2 regions of the Shewanella sp. SR1 genome follow, and region 1 is predicted to be linked to the other one. Evidence: riboswitches for the same ligand, from Rfam matches in the RefSeq annotation. Region 1 holds a riboswitch; the other holds the start of a gene.
The links. A riboswitch is a leader RNA that binds a small molecule or an ion and turns the genes downstream of it on or off. The one in region 1 is predicted to bind cyclic di-GMP.
Positions count from the first base shown of each region.

Region 2: it holds a riboswitch for cyclic di-GMP, as region 1 does, so the genes downstream of both, gbpA (N-acetylglucosamine-binding protein GbpA) here and KV201_RS08025 (glycosyl hydrolase family 18 protein) in region 1, are expected to answer to the same signal.

Region 1 covers NZ_JAJAEF010000006.1:214,218-229,889, reverse strand. The annotation lists gene KV201_RS08045 (methyl-accepting chemotaxis protein) at 1-39, opposite strand, end outside; gene KV201_RS08040 (HD-GYP domain-containing protein) at 634-1,899, shown strand; gene KV201_RS08035 (aminopeptidase P family protein) at 2,095-3,882, opposite strand; gene KV201_RS08030 (ROK family protein) at 4,275-5,060, shown strand; cyclic di-GMP riboswitch class I at 5,373-5,461, shown strand; gene KV201_RS08025 (glycosyl hydrolase family 18 protein) at 5,576-8,182, shown strand; gene KV201_RS08020 (FKBP-type peptidyl-prolyl cis-trans isomerase) at 8,280-8,774, opposite strand; gene KV201_RS08015 (short-chain fatty acid transporter) at 9,009-10,364, shown strand; gene KV201_RS08010 (Sbal_3080 family lipoprotein) at 10,438-10,905, opposite strand; gene KV201_RS08005 (DUF1294 domain-containing protein) at 10,988-11,509, opposite strand; gene KV201_RS08000 (DUF418 domain-containing protein) at 11,539-12,744, opposite strand; gene KV201_RS07995 (nucleoside deaminase) at 12,913-13,350, opposite strand; gene KV201_RS07990 (LysR family transcriptional regulator) at 13,416-14,333, opposite strand; gene xapA (xanthosine phosphorylase) at 14,470-15,297, shown strand; gene KV201_RS07980 (hotdog fold domain-containing protein) at 15,604-15,672, opposite strand, start outside.
Region 2 covers NZ_JAJAEF010000012.1:79,161-94,832, forward strand. The annotation lists gene KV201_RS12995 (WD40 repeat domain-containing protein) at 1-777, opposite strand, end outside; gene fkpA (FKBP-type peptidyl-prolyl cis-trans isomerase) at 932-1,705, shown strand; gene exeM (extracellular exonuclease ExeM) at 2,325-4,952, shown strand; gene KV201_RS13010 (hypothetical protein) at 5,063-5,518, shown strand; gene KV201_RS13015 (PaaI family thioesterase) at 5,624-6,061, shown strand; gene KV201_RS13020 (YgjV family protein) at 6,179-6,421, shown strand; gene katB (catalase KatB) at 6,761-8,236, shown strand; gene KV201_RS13030 (TMEM165/GDT1 family protein) at 8,363-8,917, opposite strand; cyclic di-GMP riboswitch class I at 9,329-9,428, shown strand; gene gbpA (N-acetylglucosamine-binding protein GbpA) at 9,551-10,996, shown strand; gene KV201_RS13040 (aromatic amino acid transport family protein) at 11,562-12,737, shown strand; gene KV201_RS13045 (S46 family peptidase) at 13,033-15,189, shown strand; gene KV201_RS13050 (transposase) at 15,643-15,672, opposite strand, start outside.

The DNA of each region.
Region 1 (15,672 bases):
ATTCAGTGTTCTGTTGGCAGACGCGTTACTCTGGCTCATTTAGTGTGTCCATTCAGGGCCGATATGATTCATTGGGGTTCAGGGGCGCGGTGTTAGGCGCTAATTTTCTTGCGCTTACTCTCATTGGGGTAAGCTTGTTATGTGATAAGACTATCATTTTTGTATGGGTATAGGAGAGCGCTTTTTGATGGCTTACCTATGAAAATCAATCGTTCGTTGTATTTATAAGCTATTGCAAAATATAAAATTTTTAAGTAATGCAAATACAGAATTAAACGAGCGTTTATCCTGCTAAAACGCAAATTTCAGTATTTTGTATAGGGTTATTTTTCCTCAGATATTGAGTGGATATTAATCGCTCATGTTATCGACTAAATCAGCTCTGCGATATTGGACTAATGTCGTTGATTCGGTTGCCATATCGCGGCATTCATTCGGGCGCTTTATTCGTCTTAGTCTATTCTTTAATGGGCAACAAACTATGACTTGCTGAGCGTGTGATTTATCTGGCTTTGCCTCAGCTTTATAATATTATCCGCACCCTTTAGTTTATTAACTCATGTTCATTAGCTTAGGTTCATAAGTTCAGCTTCATTAGCTCATAGCGGGAATGCAACATAAGAGGATTTTCCCATGGCGATATCACTTAGACGTGGCGTAGCTAAATTGGCTACCGCGTCCTTGGGGACAGCAGCGGCACTTCCCCATTGGCGACGTTTGATTTTTGAACGTCTATTTGGCTTTCTTGCGCTTCTCTGCGTGCCCGTATATATCACCAGCGTGTATTTATGTGTCATCGCCGATCTTTGGTCTATGGTGGTATTCGATACGCTGGCTTATCTTTTTTTACTATTTTTGCTGTATTTTCCTAAGCTTGCTGATAGCACGCGTTTTGGCTGTGGCTGCTTCTTGGGGTTTGCTATTGGCGTTGGTTTTTTGATTGCGATAGGTCCATCGGGTGCGGGGTTCTTCTGGTTATTTATCTTTCCGCCATTAGTTGGCATTTTCTTAGGAAGTCGCGCGAGTTTATATGCCCAATATTTGAATGGGCTGAGTCTGGTTCTGATTGGGCTTGCCTATCACTTTGGCTGGTTAAACTGGCCTGATATTCACGGTTACAGTTTGGGTATTTGGGCCGTTGTCGTGGTCAATTTTATTGTAACCAATGCCATGTTGACGCTAACCATCACTTACTTATTAGGTAAGTTGGCGGATTCACTCGATTCAACCTTAGCCTCACGCCAAGCGACTGTATTAGGGTTAGCCAAACTTGCCGAATACAGAGACAACGAAACGGGCGCGCATCTATTACGTATGCGGCAGTATTCAAAAATGCTCGCGGCGCAGCGACTGCAGGCCGACAATCCTCCGGCTGAATTGAACGATGATTTTATTCAAGATATTAGTCTATCGGCCATTTTGCACGACATAGGTAAAGTCGGTATTGCCGATGCTATTCTGCTCAAACCGGGTAAATTAACCCCGCAGGAGTTTGAGCAGATCAAAGCCCACCCTGTGATTGGTGGGCAAGTGTTACGCAGTTTGTTGGAATATGCGCCCCAATGTACTTTTATTCAGATGGGCCAAGATATTGCTTCGGGTCACCATGAAAAGTGGGATGGTAGTGGTTACCCCTTAGGGTTGAAAGGTGAGGATATTCCGCTTTCGGCGCGCATCGTTGCCTTGGTGGATGTCTATGATGCGCTTACTTCGCCGCGATGTTATAAGCAACCCTTTAGTCACCAAGAAGCCATCGATTTAATGATTGAAGGCAAAGGTAAGCATTTCGATCCTGAATTAGTCGATTGTTTTATGGCAATTCATCAGGAGTTTGAAGTGTTATCTAAGGCATCGCTGGATGATGCTTATCAGCCGATGGCGCAGCCCACTATGGTTTAGAGGCTCGTTTTTTTATCATGTTTTGAAAGCATGCTATTGAAATAGGAACGAGGCTTGAAAGTACAGAAGCAGTGCTAAAAAAAACGCCCAAGGCTCATAGCCTTGGGCGTTTTATTTTGTAGCATATAACTGATTTAGAGGATGATTTAAATGACGACTTAAATCGCTACTTATCCGCAGGAGTGCTAAATCGCTCTAAATCGCTTTAGTCACTTGCGTTAACCACGCGAGTTCATCCCCAAACATCAGCGGCGAAAGTGTATGGAACACTTGCTGATGGTAAGCATTGAACCAGTCGATTTCCCCTTGCGTTAGCAAGCTCTTATCGATAAGGCGGGCATCCATAGGGATCATAGTCAGTGCATCGAACTCATACATCTCACGCTCAGCGCCTTTCAGTGCTTCACAGTGTTGCACTACGACTAAGTTTTCTAAGCGAATGCCAAAACTCTCAGCGCGGTAGTAACCCGGCTCGTTGGAAAGCACCATACCGGGCATCAGTGCGATACCGTTGACATTTTTACCTATGCGCTGCGGACCTTCGTGCACACTTAAAAAGTGACCCACGCCATGGCCTGTGCCGTGGTCGTAATCAAAACCATGTTGCCATAAATACTGGCGGGCGAATGCATCGAGCTGCTGGCCTGAAGTGCCTTTAGGGAAGCGAGCTTGGTCTAGCGCGATATGACCTTTAAGCACCAGCGTGACCATTTTTTTATGTTCATCGGTGACTTTGCCAATCGCAATAGTACGGGTCACATCTGTGGTGCCATCGATATATTGCGCGCCAGAATCCACTAAGTAGATGCTGTCCATCGTCATCATCGCAGGTGTGCCATTGTTGTGATTGTAATGGCACATGGCTGCATTGGGGCCCGCTGCTGAAATGGTGTCGAAACTTGGCTCGCGATAGCGCTCATCCTGCAGGCGGAAGCTTTCTAATTTATCGGCAAGCGTGGCTTCATCGTGCATACGCTTGGCGGCAACTTCGGCATCTAACCATGCAAGGAAGCGACTCACAGCAACGCCATCACGAATGTGACAAGCGCGCATGCCAGCAAGTTCAGAAGGATTTTTCTGCGCTTTAGGTAAAGAAACCGGATCAATGCCAGCAATCAATTTAGCCCCCGCTTCACGGGCGAGATTTTGCGCCCAAGCGTTAGCAGAGTTCGGATCGGCCAGCAGTTTGACGCCCTGCAAACTGGCAAGGGTATCGGCGAGCGTGGCTTCGTCCTTAAAGCTAACGCCTGCACCGACATGCTCCTCAATGCCCTCTGGGAGTTTGCTTAAATCGGTAAACAGCTGCATATCGCCATTAGCGTGGAGCAGGGCACTGCCGAGCACGACAGGCAGACGCGGAATATCGTTACCGCGAATGTTTAATAGCCAGCAGAAAGAATCTAAGGCGGCAATCAAAGCAACGTCCCCACCGGCTTTTTTCACTAAGGCGCCAATTTCAGTACGTTTTTGCAGACTGGTTTTACCGGCACTCTCGTTACTGAATAGCGTGATCGGCGCACTCGATGGTGCGGGGCGATCCTGCCAATGCAAATCGATAGGATTTTGCTCAACCGCCACTAATTCAATTTGGGCTTTGCTTAAGGTTGCTTTGGCATTTTCATACCAAGCTAAAGTATGCAAGCGTGCATCGAAGCCAACGCGAGATCCCGCTGGCAACGTGTCACATAACCACTCAATTTGCGGTGTGTCTGTCAGGCTTTCATAGCTGAAAAGTGCGGCATCCACTTGCAGACGAACTTGAACCGTATAACGGCCGTCGGTAAAGATAGCGGCTCTATCTTTCAATACGATAGCCATACCTGCTGAGCCAGTGAAGTTGGTTGCCCAGTATAAACGTTCGTTATGTTCTGGCACATATTCGCCCAGATACTCGTCGGCGCGGGGAATGATAAAAGCATCGAGATTGGCGGAAGATAATTCGCTGCGAATGGCACCGAGGCGGCTGGCAATTGAATGTGACATATGGGCTCCAAGTGAGACTGGCACGCTGTGCGAGTCGGTAGGCAAAGCTTGCCTAAGGATAAGTAGGTCTATGTTTATTTGAGTTCTAACCAGCTCGGATTATCGCAAGTCTAACGCGCGCGATGCAAGGGGAGCGAATAAAGGATTTTGTATACAATCGTGAATTTGTGTTGACTGTGATGAGCAAGCTAAGTGTTTTACCCTTAATTTATTTGTGTGATTCTTAGCATAAAATCTGAGTAAAACAAAATGTCAGTCATATTTTTTGTAGACTTGTTCCTTACAAATTAGCGACTTAAGTTTTATTCAATCGCTAACATTTGGACCCTATGCTAACATTTGCCATCTCCGCTCGGGGTCAGAGTGGGGCACATGTATCAGTGGAGTAAGCGATGCAAATACTAACAATAGATGTGGGCGGTACGACAGCCCTGTTCGAACTTCAGCTCGCGGGACATACAGAACAATATAAAATCCCCACAGGCGAAGGTTTTAAAATTGAAGAGTTAAATAATCAAATCGCTGCGCTTGAACGCGATTACGATTTACAGCATTACCAATTAGCGATTGGCGTACCAGGACTCGTACAAAATAATCGTTTGGTTGCCTGTAAATCGTTACCCGGACTCAATGGCTTGAGTTTTGACACAGTGAAAACTCAAGGCGAGCTTAAGTTTATTTGCAACGATATGGATGCGGGTATGCAAGCCACGTGCGATGCCAAATATGCCTGTGAGTTGTTGGTCATGTGCGGCACTGGGATAGGGATGTCGATTGCGTTTAATGGGCAAGCTTTTACTGGAGCGACAGGGGTGGCAGGGGAGTTGGGGCATTGCCGCGTGATGACAGAATCAGGCGAATTTAGTTTAGAACAACTCGCCAGTGGCGATTCTGTACGCAGCCGTAACATCACCACTCAGGATGATTTATACCGTGCGGGCAGTTACCTTGGTATGGGGCTGGCGTGGACCGTTAATTTGTTTAATCCCAATCGGATTTGGCTCGCGGGTAACATGATGAACAGTGCTCCTTACTACAAAGGCTGCCTCGAAAGCTTAAAGCAAATGGCATTGAGCGCGCCCTTAGCTGAGATGAAAATCAACCGCGTCGATGATATGGAAACCTTAGTGTGCCGAGGTTTATCTGTGATGCTCGCAAGGGATTATCCTCGCGCATAAGGAGCATAGATGCTGTTAGCTAATGGTTTTGAGCTATTAGATTACAGTGGCTCAGTGCTAGTGGTTTAAGCAGTATTAGCAGCATAAATAGTGAAATTGATAACAGGACAGGTGATGCCTTTGGCTTATCGTGTCCTGTTTTTTTATGGCTCAAATAGTCAGCAAAGCCTTAATTATCAAAGTAAATATTAGAAATAGCTGAACTGTATTTAATTGCTTTCTTATCAGACCACTACCTTAGTTGATAATATTTTGTTGCATTTTTATTGCGCTTACGTCTATGCTGATTATCGCAATGACAACGTTGTCATCGCGTGTAAAAGGCAAACCAGTTGAAAAACTGGGACGCAAAGCCTCCGGTCTAAGGGTTCGTCTGTACCTATGATAGCGGGGATACCACAGGTTTTTCTTCGTGCAATTGTCTGTCGTGTTGCATGGTCTTAAGAGAGTGTTGTTTCCTGTCTACGCTTTGTTTGCCTTATTGATTCATATAAAAAATTCAATAGGGATATCTCATGTTCAAGACTCAAATTTCAACATCAGCCTTGCTGGTGGCATCGGCGCTGGCATCTACCGTGAGTGCCAGTGCATTTGCCGCAGCGCCCGGCAAACCGACTATAGGTTGGGGTGAAACCAAGTTCGCTATTATCGAAGTTAATCAAGCTGCTACGGCTTACAATCAGTTGGTGACCATTAAAGATGCTGCCGACGTGTCCGTCAGCTGGAACCTTTGGAGTGGTGATGTGGGCAATAAAGCCCAAGTTCTGCTCAACGGCAATGTAGCTTGGGAGGGCCCCTCTGGCGCTTCGGGCACCGCTAACTTTAAGGTGAACAAAGGCGGCCGTTATCAGATGCAAGTGCAACTGTGTAACAGCGATGGTTGTACGCAGAGCGATGCCAAAGAAATCCTCGTGGCCGATACCGATGGCAGCCATTTAGTGCCACTCAATGCTCCGCTTAAAGAAAACAATCGCCCATACGTTAACAAGTCGGGCAAAGTGGTCGGCAGTTACTTTGTAGAATGGGGTGTGTATGGCCGTAAGTTCCCAGTCGATAAGATCCCAGCACAGAACTTAACTCATATTTTATATGGCTTTACCCCTATTTGCGGTGGTGATGGCATTAACGATAGCTTGAAAGAAATCGACGGCAGTTTCCAAGCGCTGCAACGTGCCTGTAGTGGCCGTGAAGATTTTAAAGTCGCTATCCACGATCCTTGGGCGGCAATTCAAATGCCACAGGCGGGCGTGAGTGACTACTCTGATCCCTACAAAGGCAACTTCGGCCAATTGATGGCGCTGAAGCAAGCCCACCCCGATCTAAAGATTTTACCTTCGGTCGGTGGCTGGACGCTATCTGATCCCTTCTTCTACTTTGGCGATAAAACTAAGCGCGATACTTTTGTCGCATCGGTGAAGGAATTCCTGCAAACGTGGAAGTTCTTTGACGGCGTTGACATTGACTGGGAATATCCAGGTGGTGGCGGTGCGAATCCAAACTTAGGAAATGCCAATGACGGTGAAACCTATGTGGCCCTAATGCGTGAATTGCGCGCCATGCTCGACGAGTTAAGTGCTGAGACGGGTCGTACCTATGAATTGACTTCCGCAATTGGTATCGATGCTCAAAAAATGGCAAAGGTCGATTATCAGGCTGCTCAGCAGTACATGGATTACATCTTCTTGATGAGTTACGACTTCAATGGCGGTTGGACGAACACTGAACTCGGTCATCAAACCAATCTTTATGAGGCGAGTTGGGATCCTGATACCCGCTACACCACAGACAAGGGTATTAAAGCTCTGTTAACTCAAGGTGTTACCCCAGGAAAAATTGTGGTTGGTGCCGCTATGTATGGTCGCGGCTGGACAGGCGTTAATGGCTACACGGGTAATAACCCATTCACAGGGACAGCGACGGGTAAAGTGAAAGGCACATGGGAAGATGGCATAGTGGATTATCGCCAGATAGTGAACGAATATATGGGGAGCGGTTGGACTTACAGCTATGATGAAACGGCCGAGGCGCCATCATTGTTCAAGGCATCTACGGGTGATTTAATCACTTTCGATGATGCGCGTTCCGTTAAAGCCAAGGGCCAATATGTGCTTGCCAATCAGTTAGGTGGTTTATTTGCATGGGAAATTGATGCCGATAACGGCGATATTCTAAATGCGATGCACGAAGGTTTAGGCCATGGCGAAGGAACTACGCCACCGGTGAATAAAGCGCCAATTGCCAATGCGGGTGCGGATGTGAATGTCACAGGTCCCGCCGATGTGGTGCTCAATGGTAGCGGATCGCGCGATCCTGAAAATGAGGCGCTGACGTATCTTTGGACTCAAGTGTCTGGCCCAACGATTGCCATTGCGAACGCCGATATGGCGAATGCGGCGATTCAATTGGGTGCAACGCAAGCTGATGTTGCCTATAGTTTTAGCCTTAAAGTAACTGATCCAGAAGGATTATCTGCTACAGATTCAGTGACAGTGACCAATAAGGCGGATACTCCGAACCAAGCTCCCGTGGTGAGTGTAGCTGCCACTGCCACAGTGGAAGCGGGTAAAACTGTTAGCATAGTGGCGAGTGCCTCTGATGCCGACGGTGATGCCTTAACTTACGCTTGGACTGTGCCCGCTGGCGTGTCGGCAACCGGACAAAATAGTGCCACCTTAGTGGTCACTGGGCCTAATGTCACCGAAGCGACCAGCTATGGTTTGAGCGTGCTGGTTTCCGATGGTGCCTTAGATGCGAGCGCATCGACGAATCTCACCGTGACGCCAAAAGTAATCGGTGGTGGTTGTGATGCAACCGATCCTAATGCCGGTAACTATCCTGCTTGGCAAGCCAGTGTGGTGTACAACACGGGCGATACTGTGAGTCACAGTCAGTTGGTATGGAAAGCCAAGTACTGGACGCAGGGCAATACGCCATCTCGCACCGCTGATCAATGGCAGCTACTCAGCCAAGTTGATCTCGGTTGGGATGCGGGTGTGGTGTATAACGGCGGTCAAACCACCAGCTATAACGGTCGTGTGTGGAAGGCGAGTTACTGGACTAAAGGTGATGTACCTGGCGTTGCGGCAGTATGGGTTGATATTGGCGCAGCAAGCTGTCCTTAATCATCCAACATACTAATATTATTTGAGTTATAGAGACAAAAAGCCCTGCGATAATACAGGGCTTTTTATGACGCAATTAGGCTCATTGAAGACAGATTTAATCAATCTTAAGCAGTTCTACATCAAAAATGAGCACTGAACCACCGCCAATCTTGCCCGTGCTGCTGTTGCCGTAGGCGAGTTCACTCGGGATAAAGAAACGCACTTTATCGCCAACGACCATAAGTTGTACGCCCTCGGTCCAGCCTTTAATCACCCGATTAAGCGGAAATGCGATAGGCTCACCGCGATCAACTGAACTATCAAACACAGTACCGTCGATCAAAGTGCCATGGTAATGCACTGTCACTGTATCGCTGGCTTTAGGATGAACAGTACCATCGCCCTTAGTTAACACTTGATATTGCAAACCCGAAGCTGTGGTGATCACACCTTCTTTGGTTTTGTTTTGGGCTAAAAATTCATTGCCTAAACGGATATTCTCTTGGGCGGCTATTTCCATTTTTGTGGAATTTTCAAGTCCTGAATAACTAATGTATCCAAAGTAAAAAATCACCCCAGCTATCACCACAATGGCAAGTAACATTTTCATATAAAGAGCACCTTAAGTTAATTTTGGCCATGTTATCAGTTTTTTAGCGTGTGAGGCTACTTATGGCAACTCAGCCTTTAATTGGATGACTGGCGTTACATTTTCCTACAGTTAAAAACAGCTGCAAGACTTTATCCCGCTTTAGAGATCGCTTAACCTGTGGGCTTAAGACTCAATAAAAATTCAATAAAAACAGATAAAAACTAGAATTTAGATAATAAACAAGGAAAGTCTATGTTAAACAAAGCGGCAAAACCTTTGGTCAAACTCGTCGACCGATATCTACCCGATCCCTATATTTTCGTGCTTTTACTCACCTTAGTGGTGTTAATTGCAGCTGTGGTCGCAGAACACAAAACGCCACTGGAAGTCATCAATTATTGGGGCGATGGCTTTTGGACCTTGCTGAGTTTTTCGATGCAGATGCTGTTAGTGCTGGTGGCGGGATTCATGCTGGCAAGCTCGCCGCCGATTAAAAAGCTGCTCGATGCGATTGCAGGATTCGCTAAATCGGCACCGCAAGCCATTATTTTAGTAACCTTGGTCTCACTGGCCGCCAGTTGGGTTAACTGGGGATTCGGGCTAGTGGTGGGCGCGTTATTTGCCAAAGCCTTAGCGCGTAAAGTGAAAGTGGATTATCGGCTGCTGGTCGCCAGCGCCTATTCTGGCTTTGTGGTTTGGCATGGTGGGCTTGCGGGTTCTATCCCATTAACCATAGCAACGGCTGGGCATTTTTCTGAAGCACAAATTGGCATTATCCCAACCAGCGAAACCATTTTCGCGAGCTTTAACTTACTGTTAGTGGCGATTCTGTTTGTGGTCATGCCCTTAGTGAATCGCTTTATGCTGCCTGAAGACAAGGACAGCATTTATGTCGACCCAAGTGCCCTTAACGACAAAGGCAGCGAACCCGCAGCTTCGGCGCTGGAGCTTAACCCTGCCAATGTGAGCGAGTGTCAGCTTGAAAGCCGTCCTGCGGATAAGCTTGAAAATAGCCGCTTACTCGGCTGGAGCGTCGGTGGCGCTGGGCTTGTGTACTTAGGCTATTACTTTTGGGTACAGGGTGGCAGCTTAAACCTTAACTTAGTGAACTTCTTATTCTTGTTTCTCGCCATCCTCTTACATCAAACGCCACGCAGTTTATTAACCAGCTTGAATGAGGCCATTAAGGGCGGCGCAGGGATTGTGATCCAATTCCCTTTCTATGCGGGCATTATGGCGGTGATGGTGCAGTCGGGTTTAGCCCAAAGTATTTCGGAAGGTTTTGTGGCCATAGCCAGCGCCGATAGCCTGCCATTTTGGAGCTTTATCAGCGCGGGAATTGTAAATATTTTTGTGCCATCGGGAGGCGGTCAATGGGCCGTGCAGACACCCATTATGTTACCTGCTGCGCAGGCCTTGGGCGCCGATGTTGCTCGGGTGGCCATGGCCGTAGCTTGGGGCGATGCCTGGACTAACCTTATTCAACCTTTCTGGGCACTGCCCGTGCTGGCAATTGCAGGCTTAAAAGCGCGGGATATTATGGGATTTTGTTTGATGCAACTGATGATCACAGGCGTGATTATCAGTATCGCGTTGAGCTGGTTTTAAAGATAATAAACAGTGCAAAACTAAACAGGGTAATTCTATGATTACCCTGTTTTTAGTTAAGGTTTCAATGATATTAATCGCTTGAACCATTTACTTTTTTTGTTGCTTCATCAGCAGTGATTTGACCAAATAGAGCTGACATCATATAGCTAATACGATTCGCAGCATTACCAAACTTACTCGGGTTCGCAGTATAGGGTACTTGAAACTTAACACTGCCAACTCTTTGGCCATTCTGAAATGCGTTAATTTCAGCGCTTTTTAAATATAATGCCAAGTCCCAAGTCCAATTACCTTCATATTCTAATGTGAGTTTATTTAAATCATGTTTAGAACCATCAGGCTGCACTGTGTAGGTGTAATTATTTGCTTTTAGCCATGTCTCCATTGTTTCTTGGAAGCCGTCACGTGTTTCTTTATCTTTAATAATGACTATTTCTACATTGTTAGTATTTGTTTCTATTGGTTTTGCTGTATAGCGAGGTGCGGCACAACCCGATAGTATTGCAACACCCAAAACTGCAACTAAAAATTTTTTCATAATTTAACCTTTTGTTTTTGTATTAAAATAAGTTAAAGCGTTTTAGTGACAAACTTTAGATTTTCATAGAATCCATAGCTTGCTAGATAAACATATCTACGGCGCCGGTTTTTATGCCATAACCCAGCACGGCTAAGTTAGCGACAACGGTGAGCCAGAAGACATTTCTAAATGAGGCTTTAACTGACTTGTGCCTTAATACGTTTTGGGCAAATAGGGCGCCGGGCCAACCGCCCATGAGCGCCAGCAGATGCAAAGTGCTTTCTTTAGTGCGCCATTTACCGCGTTTTGCGGCGGATTTATCGATAGCGTAGGCGATAAAGGTTAGCAGGCTCAGTGTGAGGTACATACCCGCAATGCCGTAGGGCAACATATGTTGCTGCGCTGCGCCGATTAAACCAGCAAGAAAAATCACCACCAATAACAGCGGCATAAGGCTTGAGCCTGAAGCGGCTGCATTGGATTTTTGAGTGTGACTACTTTGGGCGCGATTGTTCAGAGTGCGACTGTTCTGAGCGCGATTGTTTTGTGGTCGACTCTTTTGAGCACGATTTGTTTGAGGTGAAGCGCTGTTGCCCGTTTTGGCTGTTTTTTTGTTCGTCATTATCTGGTATCAATCTCGTGTCAGTGTTTTTAAGCTTGCTTGTGTTCTTGTGATGCCGCGTATTTTTTAAACGCGAGGTGGCGCCAAAGTTTTTCCAATGGCCCTTGCTTGAAATAGCGTAAATACAGGCTGGCTAACAGTAATTGCACTACTGAATAAACCAGTGCCATGGCCATGTATCCCCATCTGTCTAGACTCAATAGCAATTCGGGGGCGAAGTGCCTAAACACTAACACGCCAACGATGGATTGCAGAATATAGAGGCTAAAGGCGAGTTTGCCAACATTTTGCAGTGGCGTGAGTCTATTTGGATTATTTTGGCAAATTTTAACCATAATATGAATGTAAATCAGCGCCATAGGAATAGCGCTTAGCATGATTAACACATCTGAAAACGTGACTAGAATAGGGTTGTCCGTAAAGTCTAAACCAGTATCGAGTAGCGATACCGTCACGCTGGCTAGCACTAATTTCAGCAGTTGTGGCTTGCTAAACCCCCGCTCAAAAGTCCCCTGTTGATACAAGGCCATGCCAAGCAACATTAAGCCCGCCGTAAACCACATTATGGTAAAAGGGATCACCAGCGCCATATAACCCACTTGCATCAAATGCAGGAACAGTTGGTCGGCATAGCCTGAGGTCCATGCGCTGTATTGCTCTGCAAATAGACTCGATTCTCGAGTGAAAGGTTCATCGCTGCCCGTAAGGCTAATCAGCGTAATGATCACTAAGGCGCTTAAAATAAAAATATTCGCTTTGCGCTTAAGGGCTTCAATACTTAAATCTTTGTAACACAAAGCTAAAAATCCGCTGATCCCATAGGTTAATAAAATATCACCAGGCCAGATAATGATGCCGTGGAGTAAGCCAAACACCATTAGCCATTTCAAACGTGAGCGCAGTAAAGGATATGCTTCTAGGCCTTTGGCGCTAAATCGCTGATATTGAATAAAAAGCCCGACGCCAAACAAGATGGAAAACAGACTGATAAAGCGCGCCTCGATGAAAAAGTTACTGAACACTTTGATTATGTGATCCGACAGCGGCGGCGTTTCGTGGGGGGCATAGCCAAAAAAAGTAATGCCCATAAAATAGATATTCATAAAAAATATCCCCAACACGGCTAAGCCGCGAATGGCATCGAGATTGGCATTACGCTGTGCAGGAATCGCCATGACGACTGGCTGCGTGGAGTCTGATCTTGACCAAGGATCTTTAGGTAAGTTGGCTGGCACGTTAGCTGAGTTCCTTTCGCTAGTAGGCATGTTCGACTTTTCACTGGGATTTGGGAGGGCTAGCCTAGCAGGCGCTAGCCCCCAATGAAATACAGCCAATACAAAAAGTGAAATACAAAAAAGATAGCAAGTGAAATATAGAAAGTGACTGAGAAGAGTGAAGATCCACTACTCGCCGATATCTTCGTTCCAGAGTGTGGGATGGCTGGCGATAAAGTCGTGCATCAGTTGTTTGCACTCGGCGTTATCGACCACAGTGACATCGACGCCGCGGGATTTGACATAGGCTTCTGGCCCTTGAAAGGTGGTGTTTTCACCGACGATGACTTTAGGTATGCCATAAAGTAATACCGCACCGCTGCACATATCACAGGGCGATAGGGTGGAATACAAGGTCGCTCTTTGGTACTCGGCGGCGCTAAATCGGCCGGCATTTTCGAGGCAATCCATTTCGGCATGCAAAACTGAACTGCCTTTTTGTACCCGTTTATTGTGGCCGCGCCCGACGATTTTGCCATCGATCACTAATACCGAACCAATGGGGATGCCGCCCTCGGCGAGTCCTTGCTTGGCTTCTTCAATGGCTGCCGCTAAAAATTCATCCATCTTGATATCCTTAAAATATGAACCCTGAATATTAAACTCAGCATAGCACTCGTTTGGGAGACAATCTAAATGGTTTTGATTTGTTGCTTCAATAAGTCCCTCAGGCTATCGAGAATCGGCAGCGAAGCCATTTCTGGCCGATAAATCAGACAGATATCGGCGGGAATAGTTTGTTTTAATTTAATAAACTTTACCCTAGGCCAAGGCTGTGATGCATAACTTTGCGGCACTATGGATACCCTGTTATCGCCAGCGATGATCGCCATCAAGCTATTGGGCTCGACCATTTCCTGTATCAGCTGCGGCATAAATCCTGCGGCCTGACAGTTGGCGATAATCAAATCGCTAGAGGCGGAGTTGGCACGGCTGAGTAAGGTAAAGGGCTCATCTTTGAGTTCACTCAAGTCGATGCTTTTACGTCTGGCTAAGGGATGTTTATTTGCCAGCGCTAACACCATAGGTTCGCTGGTGATGGTTTCGGCGATGAGGTGCGGCAGATTTAAGGTGTCGGCGTAGCGCACTAGGCCAAAATCGATTTCTTGATGCGCTAAGGCGACTTTTTGAGTTTCAGGTGATAACTCTTGAAAGATCAGCTTATTTTCAGGGCATTGCTTGCGAAAGCTTTTCAGAATGTCCCCAAATCCCATCCAAAACAGCGAGCTCATGATGCCAATCCGAATATGGTTTCTATCGAGTCGCCCAAGCTGAGCTACTTGTTCCAATGAGGTATTCACCAGCTCGAATATTTGCTCGCACTTCTCTCTTAACAATTGGCCATAGGGTGTGAGCTCGACTTGCCGAGTGCTGCGAGTGAACAGCTCAACACCAAGGAGCGATTCTAACTCTTTGATTTGTGCGCTCAGCGGAGATTTCGATAGATGCAGTTGCTCGGCGGCAGCGGTAAAGTTTTTTACTTCAGCCACTCGATGGAAATACCGCAGCATCTTCAAGGTAACGAGTTCTGGTGCGTTTATCTTGCTCATCTCAGGCTCACTGCTTTTTAGTTATTGTCCTTTTTATCAGCACAATAGTGCGATTAATCGCGATTATTTGCAACCCCAAGCCCGCTTATACTATGGGTCGTTTACTCTTTCATTCCTTTGCTATGAGGTACCTTGTATGAGTCATGATCCTGTTATTAATGCCCTTGCGACGATTCGAGCCCGTAAACCCAATTTCTCTCCCCGCGCTGCTATGATTTTGGGCTCAGGGCTTGGCGCGTTTGCCGATAATTTAGATAACAAAGTAGTGATCCCCTATGAAGAATTAGACGGCTTTCCCGTGAGTACCGTCGTCGGTCACTCGGGAGAGCTGGTGCTCGGCAGCTTACATGGCATCGATATAGTGTGCATGAAAGGCCGCGGGCATTTTTACGAGCACCAAAGCATGAAGGTGATGACGACGCCTGTGCGTACTTTCAAACGTTTAGGGTGTGAATTGTTACTGGTGACTAACGCTGCGGGGTCATTACGGCCAGAGCGGATCGGCGTGGGATCATTAGTGATTTTCAGCGATCACATCAACACTATGCCGGGTACGCCTATGACAGGCGCAAACGATGACAGCTACGGTCCGCGCTTTTTTAGCCTAGCCAATGCTTATGATAAAGACCTCAGAGCAGAAGCCTTAAGTGTCGCAAAAGCCGCAGGCATTGCAGTGAATCAAGGGGTATTTGTGTCTTACTCTGGCCCGTGTTTTGAAACCGCGGCTGAAATCCGCATGATGCAAATCATCGGTGGCGATGTAGTGGGAATGTCTGTGGTGCCAGAGGTGATTTCGGCGGCGCATTGTGGTTTGCCCGTCTTGGCTGTGTGTGCCATTACCAATATGGCCGAAGGATTGGGGGACGTGCTGTTATCCCATGAACAAACCTTAACATGTGCCAAGCTTGCCGAAGCCGACTTTATCCGTTTGATTGAGCGTTTTACCGCCAGTCATTTTGCTTAACATCTGGTTTAACTGGGCTGCTATATAGGGTAGTGCTGCGATAAAGGGCTGCTATTTTAAAATCTCGTATTTAACAGGTCGAATTAAGATTTCGTATTTAAGAGCTCATATTTAAGAGCTCATATTTAACAGTTCGGATTTAAAAGTCCGCACTTAAAAATCCTTACTTAAAAGTGAGCGAGCAAGGCGCCGTGCAATTGCGCTAACCGAGTTTTTTAACGAAATACGGCTGAAGGCTAAAAAGTAAAAGGGAGCTTAGCTCCCTTTTTAGATGCAGACATTAAGCACAGCGCTCGTGTAAAACGCTTATTTCTGTGGTTTTTCTGAAATCCACAACTTGATATGTCCTTTCACCACAACCACACCTTGGGTGTC
Region 2 (15,672 bases), on a different contig from region 1:
CGCCGGCGTTCCCGTTAATATCTGGCTGTCTTGTTTGATAAACCTCACGGCAGAAAAGTTCATCTGCCGACGTGTAATATCTAACTGATTTAACAGCTTACCGCTAGTGTTATCCCAGATTTTGGCTTCATTTGTACTGCCATTGGTAAAACTTAGTGTGCCACTGTCGTTAAGCGCCACTTTAGTGATACGGCTGCCTAAGGTCCAAGTATGAAGCGGCTGACCCGTTTGCGCCTGCCAAAGAATCGCCTGCATATCATTCGAACCCGTTAATGCTAATCGACCATCCGCGGAGAGGGCCACGCTATTGACGCGATCTTTATGTCCCAGAAATTTGATTAAGGCACTTTGGGCTGCATTGAGCGACATAACGGAACCATCATTTAAACCAATGAGTAGTGCGCCATTATCGGCTACCGCCACGCTTTCACCGGATGAAGGCAAAGACCACCATCCTAGGGATTTTCCGTCGGCTATTCTCCACATGGCAACTGAATCTCGGCTTAACGACGCAGCAAATAGCCCGTTGGGCGAAATCGCCGTACCTGTGACGCCAGTATTGATATCGCCATGTATCCATTGGTATTTAAGTGTATGAGTACTGAGGTCCCAGCATTGGACTCCACTACTTTGGGTGGCGACTAAGGCGAATTGTCCATTGCTCGATAGACTCGCGCTATAGCTAGGTTCCGTGGTGAGAACGCTAATGTCTTCCGCTTTAGGATGGCAAGCTGTCAGAAAAATTGTGCAAATTACCAGCAGTAGATTTTTCTTCATGAACTTGCTCCCTAAGTTGCTGTCTTTAGACTTGATCAAGTGACATTAATCACTGTTAACCCATAAAGAATCTAGTTGGTATAACCGAGATAACTAGTATAAAGTTGTCTCGCTTAGGTTATTGTAACCGCTTGAGGATGCTGAGGAAGCTTTAATGAAATCGATTTATAAATTATCGTTAGTTGCATTGGCTGTTATTGGCCTATCTGCTTGTAATCAAGAAGAAAAAGCAGCTGCTGCGAGTACAAGTGTTGAATTAACGACAGAAGCTCAAAAAGAAGCTTACAGTGTAGGCGCTTCAATCGGTCGTTACATGTCTGGCCATATCAAAGAGCAAGAAGAATTAGGCCTACCAGTTGATCGCACTCTGATCGTCACTGGTTTCACTAATGGTCTGAATGACCAATTAAAATTAACCGAAGAAGAAATGCAAACCATTCTTCAAGGTCTAGATAAAAAGTTAAACGATAAACGTCAGGAACAAGCGACTGCGATTTCTGCTAAGAACATCGAAGACGGTAAAAAATTCCTTGAAGAAAATAAGGCTAAGTCTGGCGTAGTGACAACTGAGTCTGGCTTACAATATGAAGTATTAACACCAGGTACTGGCGAAAAACCTGCCGCAGAAGACACTGTAGAAGTGGATTATGTGGGTACTTTAATCGACGGTACTGAGTTCGACAGTTCATACAAACGTGGTCAAACGGCTAAGTTCCCACTGAACCGCGTGATCCCAGGTTGGACCGAAGGCGTGCAATTAATGCCTGTTGGCGCTAAGTACAAGTTTGTTATTCCTGCAAACTTAGCCTACGGCGAGCGTGACACTGGTACTATTCCACCAAATTCCACACTGGTTTTTGAAGTTGAATTGAAATCAGTTGAGAAAGCGTCTGCAACGCCAGCCGCTGAACCAGCAGCTAAAAAGTAATGAATTAACTGCCGCGTTTAATACGCAGTAAGTGAAATACCGCTCCTAAATGAGCGGTATTTTTTTGTCTGTAAAAATCAAATTATTGTTTTAATGCTTAATTTATTACCTTGCTATACAAGGTTTACAGCCTTAACTCATGTTTAGTTTTATATAGCGATCATCAATATCTATCGGCTGTACCAATGGATGATATTAATCATTAAATCTAGTCCGTTTTAGCGTTGGATTTATTTTAAAATGATGAAGGCTAAATTACGTTTTAATGATATCAGTCATCTGTTAAAGCGCCGCGTTCTTTATATTTTATTGGGTATAGCATACTGAATAATATCATCAAAATATCACATTAAAATATTGATTATTATTTGTTCGTATTAGTGCTTTGGCTGTGTCTATGTGTATTGCTCTTACTGTTTGTTTTCATTTGGCTAATACTTTCGAATTATTACCTTGTTCTGCTAGGTGAACAGTGCTGCGTCAATAATCATTTACTCATCAATGTGTTACATTGGCAATGTGCGATCTTGCCCTCTTTTTTTACGCATTCAACTCTGAAATAATTCGCCCGCACGTTAATAGAAGTTAGCGGCAATATTATAATAATGGGGTTGATGATATGGATAATGTTAATAAGTTAACGGCGATTTCTTTAGCTGTCGCAGCGGCTTTGCCTATGATGGCAAGCGCAGATGTGATGATTACCGAATATGTTGAAGGTAGCGCAAACAATAAAGCGATTGAAATTTATAATAATGGCACTGCAGCAGTTGATTTGACTGGCTATAAGCTAGTTCAATATAAAAATGGCAGTACAGTTGCAACAGACATGGCGTTATTAGATGGTCAGACTATCGGTGCCAAAAAGTTAAAGGTTATTAAACATCCAAGCGCTGCTTTAGGTTTGGCTGCTGAAGTTGATGCAATTAATGGTAGTGCTATCTATTTTAACGGTGAGGATGCAGTCGCACTCCTTAAGGATAGTGTGGTTGTCGACATTATCGGGAGCCTGCCTAGATCAAAGGATTGGGGCATTGACGCTACTTTTATACGCAAGTTAGATTCGCTCGAGGCTAATAGTGTTTTCAATGCCGCCCAGTGGGAGCAATTCCCTAAAGATACCTTCTCTGGTTTAGGCTTGCTAGATATGCCTGTAAAGCCAGAAGTGCCGCTCTTTAGCTGTACGGGCGCTAAAATAGTGCCAATTTATCAAGTGCAAGGTGCGGGTGCATTTAGCCCTTATGTTCCAGAAGGTGCATTTGACGCTATAGCTGAATCTGAAGCTGAAGTCACAGTGCGCGGTATAGTGACTGCTCGTGGCGAAAGCTTGTTTAAAGGTTTTTATCTACAAGAAGTGAAAGGTGATAACTCACCGTATACCTCTGATGGTGTGTTTGTATTCTTAGGTGAAGCTGCGCCTGAAGCGATTCAACCTGGGGTTGAAGTTTGTGTACAAGGTAAAGTGAAAGAATACTTTGGCTTAACTCAAATCGATATTAAAGCCGATAAGAAATTTGAAGTTGGTGCTAAGGGTGAAGTCCCAGTTGCCGCGCCTTTCTATGTCGCCGATGGCGAAACCTTAGCGCAAGCATTAGAGCGTTATGAAGGCATGAATGTGGCTTTAGATGCGGGCAGCGATCTTAAGATCAGCCGTACCTTTAGCTATGATTACGCAGGCCGTCGTAACAACATGTTAGCGTCTTATCAAGCGCCTTTGATGAAGTCGACACAGCTTTATCCCGCGCTTTCTGCCGAAGCGACCGCGTTAGTTAAATCTAACCTCGAAAACCAACTCTTTATCGAATCAGATATCAAACCCGCCGACGGTGTTATTCCATACTTCCATGATTTCAATGTGGAAATGGGCTATATCCGTGTGGGCGACCAACTGACTAACCTGCAAGGCGTGATTGGTTACAGCTACGGCGCTTATCGTTTAGTGGCAACTAACACTATTACAGCGGGTGATTTTATCCGTGGTGATGACAGAACTGATGCCCCAAGCGTCGCCACTAAGGGCGATCTGCGCGTGGCTAGCTTTAACGTGCTGAACTTCTTTAACGATGTTGATGGTGGCGATACCAATCCATCAGGTAGTAACCGTGGCGCCCTAACGTTGGAAGAAATGGTGCTACAACGTACTAAAATCGTTAGCGCTATTACTGCCATGAACGCCGATATCGTCGGTCTGATGGAAATTGCTAACAACGGTTTTGGTGAGAAGAGTGCGATTAAAAACTTAGTCGATGCACTGAACGAGAAGCAAACGCCTGAAAACGCTTATAGCTTTGTTGAAATCACCGACGCCGACAAGTATGACGGCAAGTATTTTGGCACGGATGCTATCACTGTGGGCATGTTATACCGCGGCGGCAAAGTGACCTTAGCAGGTGCTGCTCAAGCTATCGATACTCCTGAGCAACATGCCAGTGCTGGCAGCGTGACTCGTACTAAAGATGGCAAAACTGAGACAAATCCAGGTAACGATGCTTACCAACGTCACAGCTTAGCGCAAACCTTTAAAATCCATGATGAGTCGCTGACCGTAGTCGTTAACCATCTGAAATCTAAAGGCTCAGGCTGTTTAGAAGATTGGGCTAACTTCGAAGAGTCAGTCGATCCTGCCGATCAACAGGGCAAGTGTAATGCTTTCCGCGTATCTGCTGCCAAAGTCTTGGGTGAAACGCTAAAAGACGTGAAGGGCGACTTACTGATCATCGGTGATATGAATGCCTACGGCATGGAAGATCCTATCCGTGTGCTGACCGACTTTGATGCGAGCAAGTCAGATCGTGACATCATGACCGCTTCGTGGACGACGCTCGATGGCAAAGTATTTGAACGCCAAGGTAGCAAGATTGAAAAAGGCTATGGCCTGATCAACTTGAACACGAAAGCCCACGGTGCAGGCACTTACTCTTACAGCTATAACGGCGAGCTAGGCAACTTAGACCACGCTTTAGCCAATGCTAGCTTAGCCAAACGTTTAGTGGATATTGAAGATTGGCACATCAACTCAGTGGAATCTAACCTGTTTGAATACGGTAAGAAGTTCTCTGGTGATCTGGCTAAATCTGAAAATGCGTTCTCTGCATCGGACCACGATCCTGTGATCGTTGCCTTAAGCTACCCAGCGCCAGTAGTGCCACCAAAACCTGAGCCAACGCCTAAAGATGATGGCGGTGCTTTGGGTTATTTAGGTTTAGTACTGATGTCCTTGTTTGGTTTACAACGTCGTCGCCGTTAACCTGTGTAACGGGTGAACTCACAAGTGTTATTTGTGAGCTAGACTGAAACGAAGGGATGGTTCGCCATCCCTTTTTTAGTTGTTTTTTTCAGTTTTTATTAGGAGTGAGTATGGATACAGTCTCAAATCCGCTGAAAACCATTAAAGCGAAAGCGCCACTGTGGTTTTACTTTGTCGCAACGCTCAGTTTATTGTGGAATATCATGGGGCTGATGGCCTTTGTGATCCAAATGACCATGACGCCGGATGCCTTGGCGCAAATGAGCCCAGATCAAATCAAACTCTATGAAACCACGCCGGCTTTCGTTGATGCGATATTTGGCTTTGCTGTGGTGTCGGGCGTTCTAGGCTGCCTATTGTTGTTATTACGAAAATCCCTTGCCTATAAAGTGCTGGTTGCCTCGCTTATCGCGGTTTTATTGCAAATGAGCTATGTGTTTTGCATTCAACAAGCGGCTGTTGTGCTGGGGGCTGACGCGTTAATCATGCCGAGTGTGGTGGTAATTTGGGGATTGTTTCTCGTCTGGTTTAGCCAGTTGAGTATCACTAAACAATGGTTAGCTTGAGTCTAATTTTTACCAATATTGATGGGACTGGCTTAGCGCAAACTAGTTGAACTTCATCCACTTCGCAGTAAACTGCTGATTGGTTTTATTGACTAGGAAGTTGCAATGAGTATTTGGTTTAGAGCTGTCACGTTAGAGGATTGCGCGCGTTTAGATGCCGGTATGGGCGGCAAAGGCACCTTGATGCAGACCTTGGGGATTGAGATCAGTGAGATTGGCGACGATTACATGAAGGCAACTATGCCAGCCAGTCCTGCGGTGCATAACCCTTTGGGGATAGTCCATGGCGGCGCGAATGTCGCGCTTGCTGAAACTGTTGCCAGCTATGCGGCAAATTTTGCGGTGGATTTTGAGCAGTACTATTGTGTCGGTCAAGAAATTAACGCTAACCACTTACGGGCTTCCCGTAATGGGCTATTAACTGCCACGGCTAAGCCTATTCATTTAGGAAAACGCAGCTCTGTATGGGAAGTGTTAATCCATAACAGCGCCGGTGAACTGACCTGTATTTCACGGATGACGGCGGCTGTCGTTAAACGTTAAACGTTAAACGTTAAACGCTAAATGCTAAATGCTAAATGCAATAGCCCAGCCTAATTCCCGTGGTGTGAATGGCGTATCAATCGTTTGATTTAAATAATATATAAATAAGGATTGGATATGGATAACGCGACAATTTGGGAATGGGTTGGTTATTTGGCGTCTGTGGTCGTCGCAATATCACTGATGATGTCGAACATCAAAAAACTGCGCTGGTGGAATCTCATCGGCGCGGCTTTATTTGTGGCCTACGGCGTGGCAATTGGGGCTTATCCAGTTGCCTTAGTGAACTTTTTTATCGTGCTGATTGACACTTATTATCTGGTTAAGCTTTACCGCGAAGCCGACTCACCCGCCAGTTAATTGCAACGCATCATCTTTCTCCGCTTGCTTGTACCGCACTTTGCTTTACAGCACTCAGCTTCATCGCAGCGAGCAGCCATGTTGGTTTTCAACCGCATCTTAAATGATGTGATCGAATCATTGGCTGTGAGTCCGCGCAATCGTTTATCTGCTTTGTCATCTCGCCTCTAATCTTTTTTATAGATTACTCGAATCTAGTTTAATCGTTTTATTCTTTGTTGGTAATTATCTATTCTTGCTCCATCGACAACACGTCGCAGCCAAGGAGATAAACCATGGCCACCATTTACGATTTAATTGAAACCTGGTTAACCAGCAATCAAGACTAAGGAGCAGGGCATGAGTCAACAACATCAAACAAGTCAGTACTTAACGAGCCAAAACGGCGCCCCAGTGGCCGACGATCAAAACTCAATGTCGGCGGGTGAACGTGGTCCTTTATTATTACAGGATTGGCATTTAATTGAAAAGTTAGCCCATTTTAACCGTGAGCGTATTCCTGAGCGTATTGTGCATGCCAAAGGTACCGGCGTTTACGGCACATTTACCCTGACCAAAGATTTAAGCGATTACACCATTGCCGACCATTTCAATGGCGTTGGTAAGCAAACTGAAACCTTCATTCGTTTCTCGACCGTAGGTGGTGAAATGGGTTCAGCTGATGCTGAGCGCGATCCACGCGGTTTTGGTTTACGTTTCTACACGGCACGCGGTAATCACGATATTGTGGGTAACAATACGCCGACTTTCTTCTTGCGTGACGGGATTAAGTTCCCAGACTTTATCCATACGCAAAAGCGTAATCCCCAGACAAACTTAAAAGATCCACAAGCCATGTGGGACTTTTGGTCATTGAACCCTGAAGCCATGCATCAAGTGACCATTTTGATGTCGGATCGCGGTATTCCGGCCAACTACCGTCAAATGCACGGTTATGGTTCACACACTTTCTCGCTGTGGAATGCTAAGGGCGAGCGTTTCTGGGTGAAGTTCCACTTTAAGTCCCAGCAAGGCGTGGTCAACTTAACCAACGAACAGGCTGATAAATTAAAGGGGATAGATCCGGATTCATCACAGCGCGATATGGTGGTGGCGATTACCGATGGCAATTTCCCGCGTTGGACTGTTAACGTGCAGATCATGCCTGAGGCGGATGCCAATATCTACCATATCAATCCATTTGATTTAACTAAGGTTTGGCCACATAGCGACTATCCATTGCTTGAGATTGGGGTGTTAGAGCTGAATCGTTTGCCACAAAACTACTTTGCCGAAGTTGAGCAAGTGGCATTGGCGCCGAGCAATTTGGTTCCCGGTGTAGGGGCTTCACCCGACAAGATGTTGCAAGCGCGTTTATTTGCCTATGCAGATGCCCAGCGTTACCGCATTGGTGCCAACTACAACCAGCTACCGGTGAACTGCCCACATGCGGCTAAGGCAAATCATCATCAACGTGCGGGCGCTATGGCGGGCACACAATGTCCTTACCATGGCAGCCAAACGGGGGCCGATGCCACGGCAAACTATGGCCCGAACAGCACAGCTGATGCCTTGGTTGAACCGGTAAACTTTGCCGAGCCACCACTGCGTTTAGAAGGTGAAGCGGCGCGTTATAGCCGTTATAACCAAGACGACTACACTCAAGCGGGTAATCTGTATCGCATCTTCTCCGAAGCTGAGAAAGCACGCTTAGTGGCAACGATTTCGGGTTCACTCAGTCAAACAAGTTTAGATGTGCAGCAACGTATGCTGACACATTTCGAACAAGCCGATGCGGATTACGGTCAACGTATTAGAACGGCATTAGGGCTATAAACTGCGTTTTTAAGAAGTTAAGCTTCTAAGTCGACACTGTTTATCTCAATAAAACCGTTGTAAGTAGAAAGGCCAGTGATGTTTATCACTGGCCTTTTTGTTGCGGTAATTCAAGCTTTAAAGCATTTAGAACAACAGAGTGACAACGCCTAAGAGTGCGAACAATACGGCGCAGCCGCGGTGTATCCACAACATAGGTAATTTTTCGGCGCTGAAATGGCCTGCGATCACCACAGGTACGTTGGCAAGCAGCATACCTAAGGTTGTGCCTGCAACCACCATAGTTAATGAATCGTATTTTGCGGCTAACACTACCGTTGCGATTTGCGTTTTATCCCCCATCTCGGCGATGAAAAACAGGATAAAGGTGGCGAGGAAGGGGCCCATTTTATAGAAACGGCTCTTTTCAGCATCGACTTTATCTGGGATTAACACCCAAAGGGCTATCGCGAAGAAGGACGCGGCAACTAAATAGCGGGCAAGATCTGGGCTGACCCAGTTAATCGCCCATTGGCCAATCCAAGCGGCGGCAAAATGGTTGAATAACGTTGACAGAAAAATGCCTAAAATAATGGCGGTTTTGTTTTTAAATCTTGCGGCGAGAATAAGTGCAAGTAATTGAGTTTTATCGCCAATTTCGGCAATAGCAACCGTAAAGGTTGAGGCAAGTAGGGCTTCCAAGTGTGATCCTTTAGGGGTGGTTAAGACATAAGCACAATAAACCGTCCACCCCTAGGTGCAGTCATTGTGCTCAGGTCTTGCTGGGCAAATCGATGATTTGCTGTGAACACCATGGCGTGTGGCCAAGTATGTTGATGTTCACCCTAGATGACGATGGCTCGAAATCCAGTTAGCTACTCCCCCGAAGCGAGGTGGGCATTATACCTAAGTGAATTTCGGTTTCAAGCACGAGTTTATCGCAGTAGGCACGAATGGATGTTTGACAGGCGTCAGAAAAATACCGCGCAACATTCTGTAATTATATGAATATAAATGGGTTAATTTTTTGACAGCGTTGTCTTTTGTTGCTAATTTAGCCAGGTCATTTCTACTTGATTACATACTATTAACTCGTAGTGATTCGATGACACCTACCGTATTTGGCAAACTAATTGAAAAGTTAGGACGCAAAGCTTCCGGTCTAAGGTTGTAAATGGATTTTTTAGTGAACTAAGATAGCGGAGTTGCCGCAGAATTCGATTTCTGTGAAAGATAAACGACTGCTGTTTAATGCTGTTGTTTGCCCAAATACCACTTTTATACCTAAGCCCAAGCCAATACTGGCGAAGATGGGTGCAAATGGAGTGCATTAAAGTGGCAAATCCTACTGTTTTTTCCCCTGTTTCTAAATTGAGTTTATTGGCCGCCGCAGTGATGGCGGCAAATACATTTGTGAGTATTTCTGCACAGGCACACGGTTATGTTGTGGCGCCAGAGTCACGTTCCTATGCCTGTAAAACCGGCAACAATACCAACTGTGGCGCGGTGCAATGGGAACCGCAAAGCGTTGAAGGACCATCAGGTTTTCCTGAGTCAGGTCCTGCGGATGGCAAACTGGCGAGTGCGGGTAATGGTGCTTTCTCGCCTTTAGATGAACAGAGTCCCAGCCGTTGGTCAAAGACGGATATCAAAGCGGGCTGGAATAAGTTCAGTTGGCAGTTCACTGCCAATCATGTCACCCGCAATTGGCGTTATTATTTAACCCGCCAAGATTGGAATCAAAACCAAGCTTTAAGTCGTGCGAGCTTTGACTTAGCGCCATTCTGCGTAGTCGATGGTGGCATGGTGCAGCCGCCTAAGTTAGTGACCCATGACTGCTATGTGCCAGAAGGTCGCAGCGGTTATCAAGTGATTCTAGCCGTGTGGGAAGTGGGTGATACCACCAACAGTTTCTACAATGCTATCGATGTGAACTTAGATTCGGGTCCCGTCGTACCGGGTGAATGGCTCGATGTGGGCGACATCAATCCGTCACTCGATCTCGAGGCGGGCGATAAAGTGATGACCCGAGTGTTCGATGCCAATGGTGAGCAACCGGCTAAGCAAACAGTCATTACCATTAGCGATGCGACTCAAGGTGATAAACAAAATTGGCCTTTCCTATTAGCGAGCGCGATTAATGCCCAGCAGTCTCAGTTAAAAGCGGGACAAAAAAATGCATCAGGTGTGATTGAGCCTGTGTATGGCAAAAACGACATTTTTACTGCGACGACTTCAGGTATTGAGCGTGTTGAAGTGGGATTTGATCTGGCGCCCGCACCGGGCAACAGCTTAGAAGTCACTTCACTTGCCGACGATTATCAAATTATCGACGGCGCGGCGCAGGTTCGTTTTGACGTCACCAGCAATGCTGAAATGTTAGTGTCTGCGTATTTGTTTAGCCACGATGGCACGGCTGCCGGTTTTGTCAGTCAAACCGTTAACAATACCAGCGCGAGCTTAGTGTTAGACGTGGTTGCGCCTAAAGCAGGGCATTATCACTTGCAGGTTAAAGCTGAGCCTAAACAAGGTGATGTTATTCAGCAGAACTTTGATCTCTTCTTAAAGGATCAAGCACCAACGCCGGAAGCGGATTTTGTCTTCCCTGAAGGGGTGAAAGGTTACGTTGCGGGCACCACAGTGTTACAGCCTAAAAATGGCAAAGTGTATCAATGTAAGCCATTCCCCTATAGCGGCTATTGCATGCAGTGGTCGGCTTCTGCGACAGGATTTGAGCCAGGTGTTGGCGCTTCTTGGGCTATGGCGTGGACTGAGCTGTAAATTAACATGTTGAGTTAATCGATTCTCAACATGATGTGATTGGGCTTAAACATATTCGCTGTGTTTAAGCCCATATTCAGCGCGCTCGCGACAGTCAAATATACGTTTGACCTCGATTCCCCCACAATGCTGAACCCCACGTATTTCCAACAAAGGTAGCGATTTTGTTGGCTTGTATGTTTTCGTTTACCACAGCGCTATTAAGTTGTTACCGTACAGTGCGCGACTTATCTTTGTTCACAACTGGCTTGCCCACTGGGTTTGGCTCTGTTAATGTCCCAAACTATCTATTTTACCTATGTTGTTATTAGGATTATCACAATTGAAAGTCATGCCACTTTTATGCAACCGATTTAGTTAGCCTCAATGGCTACTGGGTTGAAATATTCAAAAGCTATTGGGGCCAATTGATCTGCAGGAATGAGATCCGATTGGATGCTTTTTGAAGCTGCTTTAAGTGATGTGTTGCTTATTTCGATTTAAGACGCAAGGCTTTATCGGTTCAAATCTTACTCAAATAAAATAATAATTAATCATTGAACAGGACTATTGTGTGAATTCAAAAATGTTAGGCTCGATCGCCATCGTTGCCGGGACGGCCATTGGCGCAGGTATGTTAGCCTTACCTTTAGCTACCGCAGCTTTAGGTATTATTCCAGCGTTAGTTTTACTCGTTGTTATTTGGGGCGTATCTGCCTATACCTCATTACTGATGCTCGAAATTAACTTACGCACTGGCGTAGGTGATAACGTGCATGCCATTACGGGTAAATTACTGGGTAAAAAAGGCCAGATAATTCAAGGCGCTTCTTTCTTAAGTTTATTATTTGCTTTGACTGCGGCTTATCTCACCGGTGGGTCATCGCTATTAGTGCTTAAAGCGAAGAATATGTTTGATATCGTGCTTGATAATCAAGCCGCGGTATTGTTGTTCACCTTAGTGCTCGGCGGATTTGCGGCGCTCGGTGTGGCTTGGGTCGATAAAGTGTCCCGCTTCCTGTTTTCGTTAATGATTTTACTGCTGGTGGTTGTGGTGTTATTTCTCCTGCCTGAAGTCAGTATTGCCAGCATGGCAACGGGCGCGATTGCCGAGTCGATGACCAGCAGTTGGATGGCGGCGATTCCCGTAGTGTTTACTTCTTTTGGTTTCCACGTTTGTATCGCCACTTTAGTGCGTTATCTGGATGGCGATGCAGTATCACTGCGCAAGGTATTGTTAATCGGTTCGACGATTCCACTCGCTTGTTATGTGCTTTGGCTATTGGTGACCTTAGGCACTGTAGGCGGCTATGAAGTGAGTGGTTTCGAAGGTTCATTACCGTCACTAGTGACAGCATTGCAGGATATTGCCCATACGCCTTGGATCAGCAAATGTATTTCGTTATTCGCCGATTTAGCCCTAGTGACCTCATTCCTAGGGGTGACCTTAAGCCTGTATGACTTTGTCGCCGAATTAACCCGCGCTAAAGAGACGTTTGCCGGCCGTATGCAGACCTGGTTGTTAACCTTTATTCCGCCAGTATTATGTGCGCTCTATCTGCCAGAAGGCTTTGTGGCGGTACTGGGATTCGCAGCCGTGCCATTGGTGGTGATGATCATCTTCTTGCCAATCGTGATGGCATTGCGTCAACGCCAAACACAACCGGGCGGTTATCAAGTGTCGGGTGGTTCTGCAGGCTTAGTGATGGCAGGTTTGTTAGGCGCTGTGATTGTGGGCGCGCAGCTATTTGTTGCAATCTAACGGCTTGGTATTTAGCTCGCGGTTAGCGTCAGCATTGTAGCGAACGCCGCGGGGTAACGCTGATGGAATGTAGCTGATGAAATGTATTTGCTTTGTAAGCGATTTTTTCTGAGTCTGTTATAAAGTGTATCCGATGTGATAAAGTCAGGCCCCGGCCTGACTTTTTGCTTTTTAGGTTTTAAAGCGAGTGATGCTGGGTTTTAATACAGTGACTTAAGATAAAAACAACACGATTAAAACGAGAACATGGCCCAGCTTGCGCGTGGCTTCATTCACATAAAACGGACTTAACACAATGAAAAAATGGTTACTCACAGTTGCCGTGGCCGCCAGTTTTGGCGCTCAGGCTGACGAAGGTATGTGGCAGCCCCATCAGCTGCCCGCTATGGCCGATGAGCTTAAAGCAAAAGGGCTAGAAATTGATGCCAAATCGATTTCAAAACTCACTGAATTCCCAATGAACGCAGTGATCAGCCTTGGTGGCTGTACCGCGTCATTCGTATCGCCAAAAGGCTTGGTGGTCACTAACCATCACTGTGCCTATGGTGCGATTCAATACAACTCCACCCCAGAAAAAAACCTGCTACAAGATGGTTTTTTAGCTAAGACCTTCGCCGATGAATTACCTGCCACACCGGGTTCACGTGTGTATGTGACCGAAGATGTGACCAATGTGACCGAGCGCGTAAAAGGCGGGCTCGAAGGTAAAGTGGGTAGCGATTTCTATCAAGGCGTTGAAAGCCAAGAAAAAGCCTTAGTGGCTGAATGTGAAAAAGAAGACGGCTACCGTTGCCAAGTGTATAGCTTCCACGGCGGTCTTGAATATTATCTGGTTAAACAACTGGAAATTCGCGACGTTCGCTTAGTCTATAACCCAGCCGCGAGCGTGGGTAAATACGGCGGCGACGTCGATAACTGGATGTGGCCACGTCACACCGGCGATTTTTCTTTCTACCGCGCCTATGTGTCTAAAGCGGGCAAACCTGCCGATTTTAGTAGCGATAACGTACCATACGAGCCAAAAAGCTTCTTAAAAGTATCGGCTAAAGGCGTGAGCGATGGCGATTTTGTCATGGTCGCTGGCTACCCAGGTCGCACCAACCGATATCGCACCGCCAATGAAGTACAAAATCAGTTCGAGTGGGCTTATCCAGAAGGTAAGTTATTGCGCGAGCGCTTTATTGAGATCATTAAAGATACCGCGCCAGAGGGCAGTGACGAACGTATTAAGTACGAGAGTCAAATTGCTGGCCTTGCAAACTACGCGAAAAACTTCACCTCAATGATCGAGTTTTATGGCAAATCCACCATGCTGGCGGACCGTAAAGCCCGCGAAGCTGAGCTTGCCGCGTGGATAGCTAAAGACAGCAGCCGTGAAGCGAAATACGGCAAAACCTTAGCGGAATTAGACGCGTTAATTGCCAAGAGTAAAGCGCATCAAGAGCGTGACATGATCTTAAGCTACATAGGTAGCACGACTATGTTGCCAACGGCGCGCAGCTTGTATCGCTTAGCGAACGAGAAACAACTGCCGGATATGCAGCGTGAACCTGGCTTCCAAGAGCGTGATATGACTCGCCTCAAAGCAAGCATGGAGCGTATCGATCGTCGTTATGCGCCAAGCGTCGATAAAGCCGTGTTGTTCGATATGCTGAAACGCTACGCCGCACTGCCAGAAGACAAACGTCTACCTGCATTGGATAAAGCCTTTGGTATCGATAAAAAGTTCAGCGAAGCTAAGCTTTCGAAAACCTTAGACAAAATGTACGCCAAAACTGAGTTAGGCAAAAAAGACGTGCGTCTGGCATGGATGGATAAATCCGTTGCCGATTTTAAAGCCTCTAAAGATCCGTTCATTCAATTCGCCGTGGCTATGTATGACACAGATATGGCTGAAGAAAAGAAAGAAAAAGAACTGGATGGCGAGCTGATGAAAGTGCGTCCTCAGTACATGGATGCCATCATTGCCTACAACCTAGAGCAAGGTAAACCAGTGTATGCCGATGCGAACTCAAGCCTGCGTGTCACTGTGGGTCATGTGAAAGGCTACTCGCCAAAAGACGGTTTAGTGGCTGTGCCATTCACTCGCCTTGAAGGTATAGTGCAAAAGGACACCGGTGTTGATCCATTCGATGCACCGAAAAAAGAGTTAGAGCTGATTAAGCAGAAGCAATACGGTGATTTCTATGTGAAAGCCATCGATTCTGTACCGGTTAACTTCCTGTCGACGTTAGACACAACCGGCGGTAACTCAGGTTCACCTACCCTAAACGGCCGCGCTGAATTAGTCGGTCTACTGTTCGATGGTGTGTATGAAAGCATTATCGGTGACTGGGCATATGACGATAACATCAACCGTTCAATCCAAGTAGATAGCCGCTATATGTTGTGGGTCATGAAATATTTAGACCATGCCGACAATTTATTAGCCGAGATGGAAATCGTTAAGTAATCCATTGCCGCATCGCCATAGTGCGGCGAATATGATTGTGAAGCCGCTTATGTCATGTGATTTACGTGATAACTAGCTAGCGAACGGAAGATAATAAAAAGCGATAAGCCAATGTGGTTTATCGTTTTTTTTCGGAGATTTGAAAGCGTTTCGAGTGAACTAATGGATAAAACCATTGTATTAATGTAAGCGTATAGCGGAGGCGGAGCCATGGCATTGACTCGTCGACACGCAGCAAGTCCATCCGTGGATGCTCGACCGCCCCGTCCATGGGGCGGACGGTCGTCTCGCCAATCACCATGGCGCACCTTTCGAGCATTCGCGTAATCTGTAGATTTACAAGACATACGCAACATACTTTTGGACAAAAACGTGCTGCTTTTTGCGCGGAATTATCTTCATTTCGGATAAACAAAAATAATTCTAAGCGCTGAATCGTGGGCAGCGATGAACTTAAGGATGTAACGCTTGGCTTGAGGCTTT